DNA from 2 places in the Halomonas chromatireducens genome. Region 2 is predicted to be linked to the other one. Evidence: predicted binding sites of a transcription regulator. Region 2 holds the regulator's gene; the other holds the start of a gene.
What was found. Region 2 encodes PhoB, which activates phosphate uptake and scavenging genes when phosphate is short. Its sites were predicted from a motif close to TGTCATANNNNTGTCANA; they were not measured.

Region 1: a site for PhoB is predicted at 2,065-2,082, ahead of LOKO_RS10925 (DUF6482 family protein). Genes of this name have one in related genera too.

What each region holds. Positions count from the first base shown of each region.
Region 1 is NZ_CP014226.1:2,354,535-2,357,951, reverse strand. It holds gene LOKO_RS10940 (carbohydrate porin) at 1-28, shown strand, start outside; gene dnaB (replicative DNA helicase) at 183-1,571, shown strand; gene LOKO_RS10930 (hypothetical protein) at 1,646-1,939, shown strand; gene LOKO_RS10925 (DUF6482 family protein) at 2,154-2,456, shown strand; gene hemH (ferrochelatase) at 2,616-3,417, shown strand, end outside.
Region 2 is NZ_CP014226.1:3,306,038-3,309,454, forward strand. It holds gene phoR (phosphate regulon sensor histidine kinase PhoR) at 1-1,088, opposite strand, end outside; gene phoB (phosphate regulon transcriptional regulator PhoB) at 1,090-1,779, opposite strand; gene pstB (phosphate ABC transporter ATP-binding protein PstB) at 1,898-2,656, opposite strand; gene pstA (phosphate ABC transporter permease PstA) at 2,774-3,417, opposite strand, start outside.

The DNA of each region.
Region 1 (3,417 bases), 950 kb from region 2:
CGGCGTGCAGACCGAAGTGTGGTTCTGAGCGAGGCTCGGCAAAGCCGGGCGATAGGCTAGCGTGCTGTTTCGATCCTTGCCGCGCCCGGAAACGGTCGCGGTTTTTGTCGTTTCGAGAGGTAGGGCGGGCCACGCCCATCGGGTAGAATGGCAGGGTCCGTTTCCCTGCAGGTTGCCATGCCATGAATGAAACCCTCGAGTTGGATCAGGAAACCGCTGCCCTGAAGATGCCGCCTCACTCGCTTGAGGCGGAACAGTCGGTGCTGGGCGGACTGATGCTCGATAATCAGGCATGGGATACCGTGGCCGAGCGGCTGGTGGCGGACGATTTCTATCGCTACGAGCATCGCCTGATTTTCAATGCGATGACCGGTCTGGCAGAAGCCAGCCAGCCGCTGGATGTGGTGACGCTCTCCGAGGCGTTGGAAGGGCGTGACCAGCTCGGTACCATCGGTGGTCTCGCCTACCTGGCCGAACTGGCGCGCAATACGCCGTCGGCCAGCAATATTCGCGCCTATGCCGATATCGTTCGCGAGCGAGCCACCTTGCGCAAGCTTATCCGGGCGGCCAGCCAGATCGCCGATGGCGCTTTCAGCCCGCAGGGCCGGCCGGCCGATGAGCTGCTCGACGAGGCCGAACGATTGGTTTTCCAGATCAGCGAAGAACGTCCCAAGTCGGGCGGCCCCATCGGCATGAGCGAGCTGTTGGCCAAGGCGGTGGATCGCATCGACGAGCTGTTCAACATGCAGGGTGAGATGACGGGCCTGTCCACCGGCTTTCGTGATCTCGACGAAATGACAACTGGCTTGCAGCCATCCGACCTGGTGATCATTGCCGGACGCCCCTCCATGGGCAAGACCACCTTCGCCATGAATCTGGTCGAGCATGCGGTGATCGCCAGTGACAAGCCGGTCATGGTCTTCTCCATGGAGATGCCTGCCGAATCGTTGATGCTGCGCATGCTGTCGTCGCTGGGTCGCATTGACCAGACGCGCGTGCGTACCGGACAGTTGGAGGACGAGGATTGGCCACGGCTGACCTCGGCGGTGAACTTGCTCAAGGACAAGCAGCTGTTCATCGACGACACGGCAGCGCTGTCACCCAACGAGATGCGCTCGCGTATTCGCCGGTTGGTCCGTGAGCACGGCAATATGGCGCTGGTCATGATCGACTACCTTCAGTTGATGCAGATCCCGGGCTTTTCTGAAAACCGGACCGGCGAGATATCGGAAATCTCCCGCTCCCTGAAAGGCCTGGCGAAAGAGTTCGGCTGCCCGGTAGTGGCTTTGTCGCAGCTCAACCGCTCGCTTGAACAGCGCCCCAACAAGCGGCCGGTGATGTCGGATCTGCGTGAATCCGGCGCCATCGAGCAGGATGCGGATGTCATTGCCTTCGTCTACCGCGACGAAGTCTATAATCCGGATAACCCCGATAATCAGGGGCTAGCAGAGCTGATCATCGGCAAGCAGCGTAACGGCCCCATCGGTACGGTGCATATGGCCTTTATCGGGCGCTATACCCGCTTCGAGGATCTAGCACCTGACACCTATGGCGAGTCGTTTGGAAGTTGATCCTCTTCCGGGGCCTTGAGCCTGCGAGTGGGCACCGTATAATGCCGACCCCCGACAGATCACCAGGAGGTAGCATGGCAAGCGGATTCAGACGCGGCAAACAGCAGCGCGCTCCGAAGCTGGAGGCGCGTGGCGAACTGCAATCGCTGGAGCGGGAAGGCCCTTTCAAGGAGTGGCTGGGGATGCCTGACCTCTACCGCTTCCAGCTGGTTGTGGAGGGCGAGGCATACAGCTATCAGACCGAAGATGCCGAACTCGCGGTGTCCGTTGGTGACCGCGTGGTGTTTCGCTACAAGGAGACCAAGGCGGGTAAGTGGGTGGATCGCCGTTCGCTGGCCAAGGCTATCGATCCCTCAGATTATCAGTAGCCCTTCCGCTGTCGGTCTGACGCAAGATTAACTGCCTCTTGGCGATTCTAGCGTAATACCGGCTGCCTGAGTCCCATATCACGGAACCCTTCCGCTGTCCGGTAGTCTCACTTTCAATATGCTACTGTCATGCTAATGCCATCGGGCGCAGTCATGCTGTGCCCGAGCTGCATCTGATATTGCGCCATTCAATGTCCGTTACATGGAGGGAACCATGGACTTCAATGATCTCAAGGCCTTTGCGGCCAATCACGATAACTACGAAATTCGCGTCATTACTCACGCGGGCAGTCACTGCTATCAGGTTGAACTGGAGGATATGGAAGGCGCCCGGCACCTGCTGACAAGGCGCACCAAGCCAGTCGTGTTTCGCTCGTTGGAGGATGTGTATCTGGAACTCCAGCGGGCCGGAATCCACCGTGCCTTCCTGGTACAGCATGTGCCTCATGACGAAGTCGTCGGTCGTGAGGCTCATTATCAGGATCCCTTGACCTCACGCATGCCTCTGGTTTTCTGATTGATCCGGTTGCCAGCCTGGCAACAGCGCTCTTCGCAAGCTGTACAGTTTTTTGATCGAGTACAGCTTTTTACCCCTTCCGGGCGCCTGGCCTGATAAACTGTCCGCTGTCGTGAGTCACCGACCATTATCCGTCATTGACCAGAAGGAGCAGCGTGCATGACCTCAGCGGGAGTGGAACAGGATCAGCCCGGCAAGGGGCGGCTGGCCCATGCGGCAGAGGACCATCCGCCCGTGGCGAAGCGGAAGGTCGGGGTTCTTGTGGCGAACCTGGGCACGCCGGATGCCACCGACTACTGGTCGATGCGTCGCTACCTCAATGAGTTCCTCTCCGACAAGCGGGTGGTGGACTATCCGGACTGGAAGTGGCAGCCACTGCTGCAACTGATTATCCTCTCCAAGCGACCTTTCAGCTCCGGCCGGGCCTATCGCGGTATCTGGAACACCGAGAGGGATGAAAGTCCGTTACTTTCCATCACCAGGGAACAGACCCGCAAGGTCGCCGAAGAGCTCGAGGCACTGTATGGCGATCAGGTAGTGGTCGATTTCTGCATGCGCTACGGCAACCCCTCCACCGACAGCGTGCTGCGTCGGATGCAGGCGCAGGGCTGCGATCGTATCCTGTTCTTTCCGCTCTATCCCCAGTACGCCTCGCCGACCACCGCCACGGCCAACGACCAGGCATTTCGTACGCTAATGAAGCTCAAATGGCAGCCGGCGTTTCGTACCGTGCCGGCCTATTTCGATGAGCCGGCTTATCTCGATGCGCTGGCAGCCTCGGTGGAGGAGGGCTACGCTGCCGCCGAAACGCCGCCGGAGGTACTGGTGGCATCCTATCATGGTGTTCCGAAACGCTATCTGATGGAAGGTGACCCCTACCATTGCCAGTGCCAGAAGACGACGCGACTGCTCAAGGAGCGCCTGGGCTGGCCCGACGATGCCATCGTCACCGCATTCCAGT
Region 2 (3,417 bases):
GGGTCGATGCCGTCGCCGTCGTCTTCTACCTCGATACAGGCACCTGGGCCGCACGCCTTCCAGCGCAGGACGATCTGGCTGCCTGCCGGGGTGTAGCGCACGGCGTTGTAAGCCAGGTTCGATACCGCACTGCGTATCTCCTGTTCGCTGCCGAGCAGCGGCCGCTGCTCGTCGATTTCCACCGAGATCTGCTGCTGGCCGTTGGCGAGCGCTGCGGCATCGTGGCGGACGCTCTCGAGCAGCTCGCTCATGTCCAGCGGCGCGTGGTCGTCACCGCTCTGCTCGAGCTCCAGTCGTGACAGCAGCAGCAGGTCGTTGACCAGGCTCTGCATGCGCGTGGTCTGTCCCTGCATCTGGGCGAGGCTGCGGGCGAGGCGGGGTGGCAGCTGGTCGGCGTTGTCGGCGTAGGTCTCGAGATAGCCGGCCAGCACGGTCAGCGGGGTCCTCAGTTCGTGAGAGACGTTGGCGACGAAGTCGCGCCGCATCTGCTCCAGGCGATGCAGGCGCGTGATGTCCCGCGCCATCAACAGGCGCTCGTCGTCACCGTAGAGGGTGATCTGGATCTGCAGGACCATCCGCTCGTCGATGGGCGAGGGCAGCGTGAGGGGGTCACGGTAGTCGCGGGCATTGAAGTAGGCGACGAAGCGCGGATCGCGTACCAGATTTGTGATGTGCTGGCCGCGATCCTGGTGGGTGCGCAGGCCCAGCATGCGGTCGGCGGCGCCGTTCCACCACTCCAGGTCGCCATGCTGGTCGAGCATCACCACGCTGTCGCGCATGGCTTCGGAGGACTCCTGGATGCGCTTGAGCGTGGTACGTAGCCGCTCCTGGGTATGGCGCTGGCCTTTCTGATAGCGGTAGAGCCGATCGAACAGCTCCCCCCACAGGCCATTGGCGGCGGGTGGCTCGGCCTGGGGGTTGCGGGTGAGCCAGCGGTGAAGGGCGCGAAGCCGGCGCAGGTGGCGGTAAAGGTAGACGCCCATGCCGGCGGCAAGGCCGAGCCCGAAGGCCGAGAAGAACCAGCCGATCAGGCCGCCGGCCCCGGCCAACAGCCCTAGCCGCCAGATTTCATGGCTCCATAGGCGCATGTCAGACCTTGATGGAAAAACGGTAGCCGGTGCCACGCACGGTCTGGATCAGATGCTGGTGGTCATCGCCCAGGGCCTTGCGCAGGCGACGGATATGCACGTCCACGGTGCGCTCCTCGACATAGACATTCCCGCCCCACACCTGGTCCAGCAGCTGGCCGCGGGTATAGGCTCGCTCCTGGTGGGTCATGAAGAACTGCAGCAGGCGGTACTCGGTGGGCCCTATTTCCAGCGACTTGCCGTTGGCGCTGACCCGGTGGCTGACCGGGTCGAGCTCGAGCCCCTCGACCTCGACAAGGTCTTCCACCCCCTTCGGGGTGGAACGGCGCAGCACGGCCTTGAGCCGGGCCACCAGTTCCCGCGGCGAGAAGGGCTTGGTGATGTAGTCGTCGGCGCCGGCCTCGAGCCCCAGGATCTTGTTGTCCTCCTCGCCCTTGGCGGTGAGCAGGATTACCGGCAGCTCGCTGGTGGCGGTCTCGCGCTTGAGGCGACGGGCCAGTTCGATCCCGCTGGTGCCGGGCATCATCCAGTCGAGCAACAGCAGGTCGGGCTGGTGGTCGACGACCATGGCGTGGGCGGTCTGGGCGTTGTCGGCCTCGAGCACACGGTAGTCGGCCATTTCCAGGGCCACGGCAATCATTTCGCGGATCGGCGCTTCATCATCGACGATCAGAACGGTCTTGGCTGTCATTCGGGGCCTCTAGCTCAGTAGCGGGTCGATGACGATAACAGCACGATATCATGTCATTTCGATGACAGCGCTATCGCACCCGGCGACCCAATGGAAGTGACGACGGTGGGTGCCGGCATCATCCATAGCGTCCGGTGATGTAATCCTCGGTCTGCTTCTTCTCGGGCTCGGTGAAGATGGTGTTGGTCTCGCCGAACTCGACGAGGTCGCCCAGGTACATGAAGGCTGTGTAGTCGGAGACCCTGGCCGCCTGCTGCATGTTGTGGGTGACGATGAGGATGGTGTACTGCTCCTTGAGCTCGTGGATCAGTTCCTCGATCTTCAGCGTCGAGATCGGGTCCAGCGCCGAGGCCGGTTCGTCGAGCAGGATCACCTCCGGCTCGATGGCGATGGCCCGGGCGATCACCAGGCGCTGCTGCTGGCCGCCGGAGAGGCCGAAGGCGTTGTCGCCGAGCCGGTCCTTGACCTCGTCCCACAGCGCCGCGCCACGCAGCGAGCGCTCGACCACCTCGTCGAGCACCGACTTGCTGTTGACGCCCTGCAGGCGCAGGCCGTAGGCGACGTTCTCGTAGATCGACTTGGGAAAGGGATTGGGCTTCTGGAACACCATGCCCACCTTGCGGCGCAGCTCGGCGACATCCACGCCGCGGGCGTAGATATTCTCGTCGTCGAGCAGGATCTCGCCCTCGATGCGGCAGATGTCGACCAGGTCGTTCATGCGGTTGAAGCAGCGCAGCAGGGTCGACTTGCCGCAGCCCGAGGGGCCGATAAAGGCGGTCACCTTGTTGGCCGGGATATCCAGGTCGATGCCCTTGAGCGCCTGGTCCTTGCCGTAGAACAGGTTGAGGTCGCGCACCTTGAAGGTGGTCTTGCCCATGCCGAGCATGGCGTCGCGATGGCTGGCGGTGGTCATGGCTGACGTCATGGTAGTCATCTCTCGCCTCTTGGGTGTTGTGGCGACGGCCCAGGCCGTCGCCATGCAGTCGGGTTGGCGTCAATCGGACGCGGCGCGGTAGCGCTCGCGCAGCCGGTTACGGATGCTGATGGCGGTCATGTTGAGCACGATGATCAGGATCACCAGCACCAGCGCCGTGGCGTAGACCAGCGGCCGCGCGGCTTCGACGTTGGGGCTCTGGAAGCCGACGTCGTAGATATGAAAGCCCAGGTGCATGATCTGGCGATCCAGATGCACGAAGGGGAAGCTGCCATCCACCGGCAGCGTCGGCGCCAGCTTGACGACGCCCACCAGCATCAGCGGCGCCACCTCGCCCGCCGCCCGGGCAATGGCCAGGATCATTCCGGTCATCATCGCCGGGGTGGCCAGCGGCACCACCACCTTCCACAGCGTCTCGGACTTGGTCGCCCCCAGGGCCAGGCTGCCCTGGCGCACCGAGGAGGGAATCCGCGCCAGGCCCTCCTCAGTGGAGACGATCACCACCGGCAGGGTCAGCAGCGCCAGGGTCAGCGAAGCCCAGATCAGCGCCGGCGAGCCGAAGGTGGGCGAGGGCAGGCGGTCGGAATAGAACAGCTCATCGAGGGAGCCGCCCAGGGTGTAGACGAAGAAGCCCAGGCCGAACACCCCGTAGACGATGGAGGGCACCCCGGCGAGGTTGTAGACCGAGATCCGGATCAACTTGA